3 regions of the Erwinia sp. CGal63 genome follow, and region 2 is predicted to be linked to each of the others. Evidence: predicted binding sites of a transcription regulator. Region 2 holds the regulator's gene; each other region holds the start of a gene.

Region 1 (4,563 bases), on a different contig from region 2:
GGCGATAAAACCGCCAAACAGCGTTGGCGCGTCGGTGCCGAGATTCAGATCGGTAATCACGCCTTTCAGGCGCTGATTGGCGAAAGGCGTACGGCGGCCGTTAAACCAGTCCAGCACCACCGGCAGATGATCCAGCTGCGGATCGGCGGCCCAAGCTTTGGTGAGATCGTTAAGCAGGTTTTGCTGGATTTTTTGTAGCTCAGCCTGCAAATGGGGATTTTTTTCGGCGGCCTGCGCCAGCGGCCAGGCGAGCAGGCGGCTGAACCAGGCGTACATATCGCCGAAAGCCGACTGGCCCGCTTCCAGCCCAATCATATTCGGCACCACGCTGCCGTTGACCTGGCCGCAGATACCTTCGATAGCGCGCTCGCCAACGCGATCCACATCGGCGATCAAAATATCGCAGGTGGAGGTGCCGATCACTTTCACCAGGGTATAAGGCGTGGCGCCCGCGCCGACGGCGCCCATATGGCAGTCAAACTCGCCGCCGGAAATCATGACGTTTTCCGGCAGGCCCAGCCGCGCGGCCCATTCTGCGGTAATTTGGCCGACAGGTTGCTCTGCCGTCCAGGTTTCGCTGAACATCGGCGTATCCAGATGTTCCGTCAGCAGCGGATCGAGCGCGTTGAAAAAGTCCGCGCCCGGCAGGCCGCCCCAGGCGGGGTGCCACAGCGACTTATGACCGGCGGCGCAGCGTCCACGGCGAATCGCTTCCGGCGCGGTGGTGCCGCTAAGCAGCGCAGGCACCCAGTCGCACAGCTCAACCCAGGCCACCGCCGCTTCGCGCACTGCCCGATCTTCGCGGCTGACGTGCAGAATTTTTGCCCAGAACCATTCGGAAGAGTAGGTGCCGCCGATAAAGCGCGCATAGTCCTCAAAACGTCCGCTATGGCAGAGCGCGGTAATCTCTTCCGCTTCCTTAATGGCGGTGTGATCCTTCCACAGCACAAACATCGCGTTGGGGTTTTCTGCAAACTCTGGTAGCAGCGCCAGCACGTTGCCCTGACGATCGATGGGCGCCGGCGTCGAGCCGGTGGAATCAACACCGATGCCGACGATGCTGCGACGCTGTTCCGGCGTCAGTTTAGTGACAACGTCACGAATAGCCTGTTCAAAGGCGTCGATATAGTCCTGCGGATGGTGGCGGAACTGATTCAGACGGCTCTGGCTGTAAAGCCCGGCCTGCCAGCGCGGGTAGGCGACAACGCCGGTTTGCAGCTCTTTGCCGCTGGCGCACTCAACCGCCAGCGCGCGCACCGAGTCACTGCCAAAGTCCAGACCGATTGTAATGGCGTCCAACTGCATTTTTCTCTCCGGGCGGTCAACGAATAGGTTACGACTACCCTAAGAAATTGCGTGGCGGGCGGTTAGGCTGTAGCCCGCTGCAAATATGCACTTTTCTGCCGTAACGCAGCGTTTTGTGACCGGCTTCAAATGTTTGATTTGTGTTAATTTTGCTAAATATATGGATCAAACAGCTAAAAGCTCAGGGTGTGATAGCGCTCTCCCTTTTCCCCTCTCTTTACCATTACAACTAGCGCTTATCGGCGTCTTAATATGCCGAATACGCTGGCGTTGCAGCGTGCCAGGACTGAATTGATACCGTTTACATTAAACCGCCAAAAGCGGGCACTGAGCCGGAGAGCCTCATGCACAAATTTACTCAGGCGTTAGCCATCGCTGGCCTCGCCGCCGTTATGTCACATTCGGCTATCGCCGACACGATGAAGCTGGGTTTTCTGGTGAAGCAGCCGGAAGAGCCGTGGTTCCAGACCGAATGGAAGTTCGCCGACAAGGCGGGGAAAGAGATGGGCTTTGAGGTGATTAAAATCGCCGTGCCCGATGGCGAAAAAACGCTGAATGCGATCGACAGCCTGGCCGCCAGCGGCGCGAAAGGCTTTGTTATCTGCACGCCCGATCCCAAGCTCGGCTCGGCGATTGTAGCCAAAGCCCGCAGCTACGATCTGAAAGTGATCGCCGTGGACGACCAGTTTGTCACCGCCAAAGGCAAGCCGATGGAGACGGTGCCGCTGGTGATGATGGCGGCGACCAAAATCGGCGAGCGTCAGGGTCAGGAACTCTATAAGGAGATGCAGAAACGCGGCTGGAATGCGAAAGAAACCGGCGTAATGGCGATTACGGCGGACGAGCTGGATACGGCGCGCCGTCGTACCGGCGGCTCCGTGGACGCGCTGAAGGCGGCCGGTTTCCCTGAGGCGCAGATCTATAAGGTGCCGACCAAATCCAACGACATTCCCGGCGCGTTTGACGCAGGCAACTCGCTGCTGGTACAGCATCCGGAAGTTAAACACTGGCTGATCGTCGGCATGAACGACAATACCGTGCTCGGCGGCGTGCGCGCCACCGAAGGCCAGGGCTTTAAAGCGCCGGACGTGATCGGCATCGGCATCAACGGCGTGGACGCGGTAAGCGAACTCTCCAAAGGCCAGGCGACCGGCTTCTACGGCTCGCTGCTGCCCAGCCCGGACGTGCACGGCTATAAAAGCATCCAGATGCTCTATAACTGGGTGACCAAAGACGCCGAGCCGCCGAAATTTACCGAAGTCACCGACGTGGTGCTGATTACCCGCGACAATTTTAAAACCGAACTGGCTAAAAAAGGCCTGATGTAATCGGAAAGGGGCCGCCTGGCGGCCCCGACGCACCTTACAGCGAGGAATGACCATGCCATCCCCGTATCTGAGCTTTCATAATATCGGCAAAACCTTTCCCGGCGTTAAAGCGCTGACGGATATCAGCTTCGACTGCGCCGCCGGCCAAGTGCACGCGCTGATGGGCGAAAACGGCGCCGGTAAATCGACGCTGTTGAAGATCCTCAGCGGCAGCTACCAGCCCTCCAGCGGCGAAATCCGGCTCAAGGGCCAGCCGGTCAGCTTCACTAACACGCTGGACGCGCTCAACGCGGGCGTCGCCATTATCTATCAGGAGCTGCATCTGGTACCGGAAATGTCGGTAGCGGAAAACATCTACCTGGGCCAGCTGCCGCAGCGCGCGGGCTTTGTTAACCGCTCGCTGCTGCGCTATGAGGCGGGACTGCAGCTGAAAAATTTAGGTATGGATATCGATCCCGATACGCCGCTGAAATCGCTGTCGCTCGGCCAGTGGCAAATGGTGGAGATCGCCAAAGCGCTGGCGAGAAACGCCAAAGTGATCGCTTTTGATGAGCCGACCAGCTCGCTCTCCGCGCGCGAGATCGAGCATCTGTTCCGCGTTATTCGCCAGCTGCGCGACGAGGGCAAAGTAGTGCTCTATGTCTCGCACCGCATGGAGGAGATTTTTGCCCTTAGCGACGCTATCACCGTCTTCAAAGATGGACGCTACGTACGCACTTTCGATGATGTCGCCGCCACCAGCCACGACGAGCTGGTGCAGGCGATGGTCGGGCGTGAAATCGGCGATATCTACGGCTATACGCCGCGTAAAACCGGCGAAGTGCGCCTGCGTCTGGACAACGTGCAGGCCAAAGGCGTGCGTACGCCAATCTCGCTGGAGGTGCGCGCGGGCGAAATCGTCGGCCTGTTCGGCCTGGTAGGCGCGGGACGCAGCGAGCTGCTGAAAGGCCTGTTCGGCGGCACGCGCATCAGCGGCGGCGAAGTGCGGCTGGATGGCGAAAAGCTGACGATTCGCGAGCCGTCCGACGCCATCCGCGCCGGCATTCTGCTCTGCCCGGAAGATCGCAAAGCGGACGGCATTATCGCGGTGCACTCCGTACGCGACAATATCAATATCAGCGCGCGGCGCAACAACCTGACCGCTGGCTGCCTGATCGACAACCAGTGGGAGAGCAAAAACGCCGCCAGCCATATCCGCTCGCTGAATATCAAAACGCCTGGCGCCGATCAGCTGATTATGAATCTTTCCGGCGGCAACCAGCAGAAGGCGATTCTTGGCCGCTGGCTGTCGGAAGAGATGAAGGTGATCCTGCTGGACGAGCCGACGCGCGGCATCGATGTCGGCGCGAAAAACGAGATCTATCGCCTGATCTATGCGCTGGCGGAAGAGGGCATCGCGGTGCTCTTCGCCTCCAGCGATCTCCCGGAAGTGATGGGGCTGGCCGACCGTATTCTGGTGATGCGTGAAGGCGCCATCGCCGGCGAGCTGAGCCATGATGAAGCCACCGAAGCCCTGACGCTGGCGCTTGCCATGCCGAAAACCACCCAGCGCGTTGCCTGACTTGAGGAGTCAACCATGTCTTTAACTACTTCTTCCGCTACGCCGCCGAGGCAGCGCGTTAACCTGAGCCGCATCTGGGATAATTTCGGGATGCTGGTGGTGTTCGCCGTGCTCTTTATCGGCTGTACCATCTTCGTGCCTAACTTCGGTACGCTGATCAATATGAAAGGGCTGGGCCTGGCGATGTCGATGTCCGGCATGGTCGCCTGCGGCATGTTGTTCTGTCTGGCCTCCGGCGATTTCGATCTCTCCGTCGCCTCGGTAATCGCCTGCGCGGGCGTGACCGCCGCCGTGGTGATCAACATGACCGAAAGCCTGTGGATTGGCATCACCGCCGGTCTGCTGTTGGGCGTGGTTTGCGGCTTCGTT
Region 2 (4,563 bases):
GGTCATGGCGCCAGGCGTCCACGGCACCACCTACGGCGGCAATCCGCTGGCGTGCGCGGTGGCGGAAGCAGCGTTAGATATCATCAATACGCCGGAAGTGCTTAACGGCGTGGAAGCGCGTCGCGAACAGTTTGTCGTCGCGCTGAAAGCGCTGGATGCGCAGCTGGATCTGTTCAGCGATATTCGCGGCAAAGGCCTGCTGATCGGCGCGGCGCTGAAGCCGCAACATGCGGGCAAAGCTCGCGATATTCTCAACGCCGCCGCGGCGGAAGGCGTGATGATCCTGAATGCCGGTACGGATGTCATCCGCTTCGTGCCGTCGCTGGTGATTGAGCCGACCGACATCGAAGAGGGCATGAGCCGCTTCGCCGCCGCCGTGAAAAAAGTGCTGGCTTAAGGTAAAAGCCGGAAGCCGCTCGCTTCCGGTTTTACTTCAGGGCCGCATCCCAACCCCTCTTACATCCTGAAAGGCGCACCTACGCCGATTTTCGCAGATGTCGCGACAGCCAGCGGCCATGATGAGGCCGGTTGCTCCAGGCCAGCGAAGAGATGGTGTGCATCACCGCCAGATGGCTCAGGATCCTTTTTACATGCCTTTCCAGGATCGTCGTGGCGCCGCGATGAAACTCTACCTGCGTATCCAGCACGTTGCTCTCTGAGCTTGGGCCGTCATACTCCAGCCGCTGCTGACAGCGCTGCAGCGCTATCTCGCACGCCTGCAGGTAGCGCTCGGCCAGCTGCGGCGTCAGCATGGTATGTTCGCGCGCCAGAATGGTCATGGCGTTGATATGCTCGACGATAAACTGGCTATGCGTAACCCACAGTTTCATATCCGCCAGATAGCTGGCATTGAAGCCTGGCTCCTGCATCGCCTGATTCAGCGAGTTGAACAGCGCGTTATGCGCCTGGTTGACGCGCATACGCTGCCAGGCGAGCTTTTGCGGATCCTGCTCGTCGCCCAGCAGCTTCTGCAGCGCTTCCTGATAGGTTTCCAGCGCGTCATGGGCATTTTGTCGCAGCAGGCCGCTTTGCCATTGCGGCCACAGCCAGACCATGCCGCCGAAAGCGATCAGGCAGCCCATCAGCGTATCCAGCAGGCGCGGCAGCAGGAAATCGGCGCCGTTCAGCGACAGCAGCTGCAGCGAATAAACCGCCGTGACGGTAAAGCCAATCGTCGCCAGCCCGTAGTATTTGCGGATTACCAGATAACCCGCCAGCGTCAGCGTCAGCATCACCAGCAGCACCGCCGATTCCGGCACCTGAAAACGCAGCGTGAGCGCGGCTATCACCAGACCGGCCAGGGTACCCAGCGCGCGGTGCTGGATGCGCACTCTGGTTGCGCTGTAGCCGTTCTGGCTGACGAACATCACCGTCATCAGAATCCAGTAAGGCTTGGGAAGATTAAAGAACAGCGCCAGCGAACTGGCGAAAGCGAGCATCACCGCAAAGCGACCTGCGGTACGCAGCGCGGCGGATTTCAGCGACAGATAGCTTTTGATAGCGGGCAGCAGCGGCAGGCGTTTTTGCCGATCCGCCATCAGATCGCGCTGATAGAGCGGACGCTGGGTGCGCAGCACGCGCGCGATGCGGCTGAAGTGCCAGGCGCAAAAGTTGCCGACCGGATTGGCGGGATGCTGGCGGGCAATTTTCTCCAGCGCCTGAAGCGGCTTCTCCATGCTGAATCGTTCAGGCAGGCGGTGATAAAGGATATCGTCCGCCAGCTCGCGCAGCCTGGCGGCGATGGTTTGCGCGTTCCAGCGGATCACCGCTTCGGCATGGCTCTGCTCCACCAGCTTCTGCACCTCTTCCGGCTGGTGCAGGCTAACGGCGATATGCTCCTGTAAATCCAGCGCCACCTGAAACGCGCGGGTCAGTCGTTTGTGATGATTATCGTTGCTCGCGGCGAGCATATGCATCTGCTGATAGCAGGTGTTGATCAAATCGACCGCTTTCTGCTGGCGCGCCAGCAGCGGCGGCAGCGCTTTTTCCGGATCGGCGAGCTGCGTCAGCAGGGTATATTTCGCTTCGCAGTAGTCGGCCAGCTCGCGATAGAGCAGGCTCAGCGTCTCCCGCATCGGCTGCTCTTTCCACAGCCAGAACCAGAACCAGTTAAACAGGCCGTACCAGACCGTGCCCAGAATATAGAGCGACGGCGGCTGCCAGATGGGCATGCGTCCGGCCAGGCTCAGCGTGAATATGCCGGCGATCAGCGCGCCGGGCAGCAGCCTGCCGTGCAGCGGACTGATTTCGCCAGTGACGCCCAGCAGCATGGCCATAGAGAAGAGGATAACGGGCAGCGGAACGGCGTAGTCGCCCAGATACTGCACCAGAAAGCTGCTGAAGGCGAAGAGGCCGCCGCCGATTAGCAGGCGTTTAAAGAAGCGTTTATGCGGCGTATCCAGACCGGCGATATTGCAGCAGGCCGGCACCAGCGAGAACAGCAGGCCGTTTTGCAGATTGCCCAGCAGCCAGCCGACGGCGACAGGCAGGCAAAGCACCAGCGTTTGCCGCAGGGCGTAATTGACTTCGGGATGATAGATGATTCGGCGCCACATCACTCTGTACCGGCTGAAAAGGCGCAACAGCATCGTTGCGCCATACAAACAGAGCGGCTTAGCGTGTGCCGTAGACCACGATGGTTTTGCCGTGCGCCGAGATCAGGTTCTGATCTTCCAGCATCTTCAGGATACGGCCAACGGTTTCGCGCGAGCAGCCGACGATCTGACCGATCTCCTGACGGGTGATTTTGATCTGCATCCCGTCCGGATGGGTCATGGCGTCCGGCTGTTTAGCCAGGTTCAACAGCGTTTGCGCGATGCGGCCCGTCACGTCAAGGAAAGCTAAATTGCCTACTTTCTCGGAGGTGACCTGCAGACGGCGCGCCATCTGCGAAGAGAGACGCATCAGGATTTCCGGGTTAACCTGAATCAGCTGGCGAAACTTCTTATAGGAAATTTCTGCCACTTCGCAGGCCGTTTTTGCGCGCACCCAGGCGCTGCGCTCCTGACCCTCTTCGAACAGGCCAAGCTCGCCGATAAAATCGCCCTGATTAAGGTAAGACAGGATCATCTCTTTGCCTTCTTCATCCTTGATCAGCACCGCTACCGCGCCTTTGACGATGTAGTAAAGGGTTTCCGCTTTCTCGCCCTGGTGGATCAGCGTGCTTTTGGATGGATACTTATGAATATGGCAATGTGACAGGAACCATTCAAGTGTCGGGTCTGTTTGCGGTTTGCCGAGAACCATTCGCTGTTATCCTCTGTTGTTATCTTGCCTAAATACAGGGGCAGAGTTCCCTGACAGGCGTTGAAATAGTCAAGCGCTTCCCATGCAGGAAAGTTATTCGGCTCTCTGTCGAGCGCCGGGCTCGTTATGTCGTCCCGTTTCGTCTGGTCTGTAGAGTACTGACGAAATACAGCCTTGTTTGTAGCACAGCTTTGCATGAGTGTCTTCTGTTGTCTCGCTTCAGCATAGCGGGAAATCTGCCGCGCTGCCGTTTTAGCGATCGAAGCTGACAGTCGCTTAACTGAATGAATTAGAGGAAGTTGTTAAACTTACCTCTACAGAACCGGCGGCGATCCCGGCCTTTTTTGGGAGAATCCTCAGCGTGCTGGCAGGCCGTGCACGGGCGGAAAGCTATTGTATCGCTTTGCCTTCCATCAGCCGCTTGACCAGCGGCCCCATAATCAGCTCCATCGCCAGCCCCATTTTGCCGCCCGGCACCACCAGCGTATTGATATGGGAGATAAAAGAGCCCTGCAGCATCGCCAGCAGATAGGGGAAGTCGATATTTTCCAGCGCCTGAAAATGGATCACCACAAAGCTTTCGTCGAGCGAAGGAATGCCGCGCGCGGCGAAAGGATTGGAGGTGTCCACGGTCGGCACGCGCTGAAAATTGATATGGGTTCGGGAAAACTGCGGCGTAATGAAGTTGATATAATCCTCCATTGAGCGCACTACGGAATCCATCACCGCCTCGCGCGAGTGGCCGCGTTCGCTGGTATCGCGGATCAGTTTCTGAATCCACTCCAGATTGACGATCGGCACCACGCCAACCAGCAGATCGACATGCTGCGACACATTATTTTGCGGCGTCACTACGCCGCCGTGCAGACCTTCGTAAAACAGCACGTCGGTCGGTTCCGGCAGCGGCTGCCACGGCGTAAAAGTGCCGGGCACCTGATTCCACGGTACCGCTTCGTCGTAGGTATGCAGGTATTTTCTGGACTGGCCGCTGCCGCTGCGGCCATATTCCGCGAAAGTTTGCTCCAGCAGCGAAAAGTCGTTGGCTTCGGGGCCGAAGTAGCTGATATGACGGCCCATATCGCGCGCTTTGCGGATCGCCATATCCATTTCCGGCCGGGTGAAACGGTGGAAGCTGTCGCCTTCCACTTCCGCCGCGTGCAGGCTGAGCTGCTGAAAAATCTTGCGAAAGGCCAGGCTGGTGGTGGTGGTGCCCGCGCCGCTGGAACCGGTCACGGCAATCACGGGATGTTTGGCGGACATAGTCGGGTTTCCTGTGAGCGTTATTCCGCCATTGTTATCACGTTTCGCTATGGCGTG
Region 3 (4,563 bases), on a different contig from region 2:
TGCAGATGACGCTGCCAGTCGGCAAGCTCATCCAGCAGGCTGTTGAAATCGCCGCTGAGTTTGTTCAGCTCGGCAATCGAAGAGGAAGGCACGCGAAGCGAAAAAGCCCGTCGTTTACGTACCTCGTGCGCCACGTGGGCAATATTCTGCAGCGCGCGAACGATGCCCGCGTGCATTCTGCGCGACAGATAAAAAGCCAGCAGCGCAGAGAGCAGCATACTGCAGCCCAGCCACGTCATCGCCTGTCGAAGATAGTGCATCACCCGACAGCCATCGCCGGTCAGCCAGATAAGTCCAACCTCTTTATCGGCGTAGCGCACCGGTATTTGCACGGGTTTTGGAAATAACCAGCGCGATACCAGCTCGCGAAAAGGATGGCTGGCCTGTCCGCTGTTCGCTGACCAGCTCGCCAACAGGCGATGGTTGGCATCGAGAATACGCGCCTGGCCAAACTGCGTTTTGCCGCCGATATCCTGCAGGATGGCGAGCGCCGCCTCGCTGTCGCCTGCCGCCACCGCATTGCGAGCGCTATAGCTGATGGTGGTCGCTAACAACTCGGAGTTGTTTTCGGCATAGTTGCGTAGCGCCAGTACGGAGAGCAGCGAAATCGACATGCCGCTGAACATCATTGAGGTAAGGATGATAATCAGATGAATGCGCCGTAGCGACTTACGTAGCGTCGGCAGCGGTTTTGCCGCCGATTGCGCGGAGTGGTTTCCCGCGGGATGGTCATGAACCATGATTCCTCCCACGCCGGCCGAACGGATCTCCGCTCATGCAGCGCTTCTGCATTGGCAACAGGACTTTGCTTCCGCGCTCGTCCACGGATGAACAAGAACCGTCAGCATCGGGCCCCTGCCGCGATATAAAGTAAAGAGCGAAGCTAAGCGAGCGGGGAAAAGTTCGTAACGGGCGGAAACGGCTTTCGACCCTGAACAGCCGCTGACAACCATGCTGGCTCCTGCTGTCTGACCTGAAAATTTCCGCCGTAGTCGCCAGGCGCGTTTTACCGGCTCAGGCGTGAAAGCAAATAAAACAGCAAAAATTTATTTTCAAAAATCCTACAACTCATCTTCATTTGGTACAACTTATAGCAGGTCGGATTCATCCCAAAGGTTTCAGTTATTGCCAGTAATTGCGCAAAGAGAGAGAAAGTATTTCGCGCAGATAAAAGAGGGAAATGTCTCGGGAAAAGAAGAAAAGAGATTATTGATGTAAAGCGTTATCATTAAATGTCTCAAAAACCACCCGCTATTTCTTTTATTTATTATTTCATCAGGCTACGGCAGGGCCATATTAAAGTGCAGCAGGAAACTGCTGGCGGATAAACAATAGCCTTAACTGCAATTATTGTCGGCGATCAAAAAACGTTCGTAACTGGCCTTAAAACTGTTCAAATCCCGTTTAATGCGGTGCTATAATGTGACCGTCATCACACTTACCCCCTACGTTCTGATTGACGAAAAGCAATCCTGGCCTTTTCGTCCGGACAGATGACGCTTTTTTCTTTCGCCAGGCCTGATTTTACGCGGAGTTTCAGAAATATGGGTACCTTAACCGCTAGCCTGGTGCTGATGAGATGGGAACTGGTTAGTGCAGTCATGATGTTTCTCGCCAGCACCTTTAACGTAAAGTGTCGTCAGTCCAGCCGTAACGGCATGGCTTTCATTTTTACCGGCGTGGGAATAGGCATGTCGTGCTGGTTCGTAACGGGCCTGTTAGGGATCACGCTAAGCATGGATAACCTGCTTAATTTCTGGCACATCACTAAAACAGTCTTTGTTGACGTCATGAGCCACACGCCAGCGGACTACCCTCTGCCGTAAAATGAGAAAGCCGCATTTCATCAATGCGGCTTTTATCACTACACTTTCTTCAGCGTTCCGGCCAGCGTCGCCGCTTCGCCGCCGATAGTCTTCAGCGTTTTCGGCTTGCGCTCCTGCAGCCACATATCGCCCATGATCCTGTCCAGTCCCTGATCCAGACCGGTGACCATGCCTGCGCCAGGCGTAAAGGTCAGCTCGCCAAAGTAGATCTGTCCTTCGCTGATATACCAGTCGACACGCACATAGTCGAAGTCGCTGGCCAGCTTCTTGCTCAGCGCCAGCGCTTTCTCCAGCGTTTCCAGATCGCCGCTGATATCCAGTCCCGTATCGCGGATCTTATAGAAGCAGGATTTCAGCGTGTTGACGTAAAAGTTCATCGACAGCGGCGAGTTACCGCAGCGGTTATAAATAATCTGCAGAACGTACTCGAATGTGCCGTCTTTTTTGTTGAACATATGGAATTTGTAGTCAACGGCAGCGAACTTGCCGTCGCCCACATACTGTTCAACCAGAATGCGCGGCTTAATATAGCGATAGTGAATTTCGCGGGCTTCATGGGAGAAATCCCGGCTCAACCACTCTTCGCAACGCTTAATCAACAGCTGCTTCTGCAGACAGTCTGGCTCCTCCAGCAGGATTTCCACCATGCCCGAGCCGTGATTAGGCTTGACCACGGTATTTTTCAGCGAGCTGAGCCCCAGCAGGGTAATGGGATCGGCCGTTTCGTGCAGCAGCGGGATCAGGTACTCGTCGCCAATCGTTTGCGAAATATAGTCTCGCACCAGCAGCTTATCGGAGAGCAGGCCGTAGCGCATGTAGTCGCCGGTCACGAATTTGCGATACAGCACCTTCTCATTAAACAGTTTTGGCTGGTGTATGTTCGGCAACTTTTTAAATTTATGCAGATAATAAATTCTGTCCTGGTAAGACCAGGGCATCTTTTTGAAAAGGAAAAGGAAACCTTTTCTTAATTCTGCTTTGAGTTTTAACATTTTCGACCTCATTTGCAGGCTTTATAGTTGTGTGAGGAAAACTGTGTTCAGGCGCGGCGCCCTTCACTTTCCCTGCGGAATTGTGACACGTGCGTCTCATTTTTCCCGTCAGGCATAAAAAATCCGCCAGCTGCTTTATTCCGCCGCGACAGATATCGCGGCCTCTGCTTCCTGCAAACGGCGCCAGACTCATGTCTCTGGCGCCAGAAGTAGAGAAAAACTGACTGACGAAAAGGCCCGTTCAGGTTCCGGTAAACCTGCTTCCGCTTACCGGACTCTTGTTAACGGTGCGACGACTCCATCTTTATTGAACATGACGATTCGGCTTCGCGATCGTCCCCAATGTCGTTAAAGCTTTTTCCATGCCGCGGACGGCGCACTTTCCTGATGAAGGGATAAATCGGCTGCTTTACCGTCCTGCAGCCACATTTTGCCCATCATCTCATCCAGGCCATGCTTGAGTACCGGCATCAGGCCTGCGCCTGGCGTAAAGGTCAGTTCACCGAAGTAAACGTCGTTCTGGCTGATATACCAGTCGACCCGCACATAGTCGAAATCGCTGGCCAGTTTTTTACTCAGCGCCAGCGCTTTTTCCAGCGCGGCCCGGTTGCCGCGGATATCCAGGCCGGTATCGAAACGGCGATAGAAACAGCTGTCCAGGTTGTTGACGTAAAACAGCATTGATAGCGGCTGGTTGTCGCTGCGGTTGAAGACGACCTGCAGCACATATTCGAAGTTGCCGTCCTGCTTGTTAAACATATGAAATTTGTAGTCGATCGCGGTCGACTTACCGTCGCCTACGCGCTGCTCAACCATGATTTGCGGCTTGATATAGCGATAGTGGATTTCGCGCGACTCGTGCGAATAATCCTTTGTCAGCCACTCTTCACAGCGCTGGATCAGCTGATATTTCTCTACAAAGTCAGGCTCTTCCACAAAAACCTTGACCATACCGGAGCCGTGGTTCGGCTTAATCACGGTATCCTTCAGGGTTTCCAGCTCAAACAGGGTTTCAGGATTATCCGTGGTGTGCAGCAAGGGAATTAAATATTCCTCACCAATCTTGTGGGCAATATAATCCCGCACCAGAATTTTGTCTGATAACGCCGCGTAACAGTCGTAATCCCCTTTAATAAACTTACGAAACAATACTTTTTCATTAAAGGAATAGGGATGACGAATATGCGGCAACCGTTTAAACCGATGAAAATAATATAATCTGTCCTGGCAAGACCACGGCATAATTCGGATGCAGTTCAGCGCGGCCTTCTTGATTTCTCTTTTCGCGTTTACCATTTTCTTACTCACCTATAGGTTTTGTAGTTGAGTGAGGAAAGCTGCATCTTCAGAATGACCCCATTCTTGAAGAAATAATTCATCAGCGTCAGGGAGAGCAGCTCGGTGGCCAGCACGCTCCATGCGGCGCCCGTCAATCCCCAGGTACGAATGAAAAACCAGTTGGTTACTACGCTGATCGCTACCAGTAAGATAATTTTCACCAGCAGATAATTAAAGCCGCCCTCTTTCACCATATAGCGATAGGCTACGGTGCCCATCGCGGAGAAGCAGGTCGCCAGGGAGAGCAACGTAACCAGGTTGCCCGATTGCTGATAGTCATGACCGTAGAGCAGGCTGACGATCTTTTCGCCGAACAGCGCGACGACCAGCAGCATCAACAGTGAAACAGCCATCACGTAGCCATTGAGCCTGGCGGCCAATCTCAAGGCTACCTCCGAACGCTCCCT

What was found. The regulator CRP, encoded in region 2, controls carbon source genes, mostly activating them, when cyclic AMP is high. The targets are predictions, from matches to a motif close to ATGTGANNNNNNTCACAT.
Region 1: the regulator CRP is predicted to act here: its motif matches at 1,419-1,436, upstream of MKZ79_RS05510 (arabinose ABC transporter substrate-binding protein).
Region 3: the regulator CRP is predicted to act here: its motif matches at 1,421-1,438, upstream of MKZ79_RS11610 (YjcB family protein).

What each region holds. Positions count from the first base shown of each region.
Region 1 is NZ_JAKUMN010000001.1:1,216,400-1,220,962, reverse strand. It holds gene MKZ79_RS05515 (ribulokinase) at 1-1,305, opposite strand, end outside; gene MKZ79_RS05510 (arabinose ABC transporter substrate-binding protein) at 1,650-2,633, shown strand; gene araG (L-arabinose ABC transporter ATP-binding protein AraG) at 2,680-4,194, shown strand; gene araH (L-arabinose ABC transporter permease AraH) at 4,210-4,563, shown strand, end outside.
Region 2 is NZ_JAKUMN010000008.1:46,210-50,772, reverse strand. It holds gene argD (bifunctional acetylornithine/succinyldiaminopimelate transaminase) at 1-397, shown strand, start outside; gene MKZ79_RS19380 (YccS/YhfK family putative transporter) at 477-2,555, opposite strand; gene crp (cAMP-activated global transcriptional regulator CRP) at 2,614-3,246, opposite strand; gene MKZ79_RS19370 (phosphoribulokinase) at 3,637-4,506, opposite strand.
Region 3 is NZ_JAKUMN010000003.1:70,602-75,164, reverse strand. It holds gene MKZ79_RS11615 (diguanylate cyclase domain-containing protein) at 1-740, opposite strand, end outside; gene MKZ79_RS11610 (YjcB family protein) at 1,545-1,826, shown strand; gene MKZ79_RS11605 (ATP-grasp fold amidoligase family protein) at 1,865-2,818, opposite strand; gene MKZ79_RS11600 (hypothetical protein) at 2,724-3,011, opposite strand; gene MKZ79_RS11595 (ATP-grasp fold amidoligase family protein) at 3,167-4,114, opposite strand; gene MKZ79_RS11590 (polysaccharide biosynthesis protein) at 4,123-4,563, opposite strand, start outside.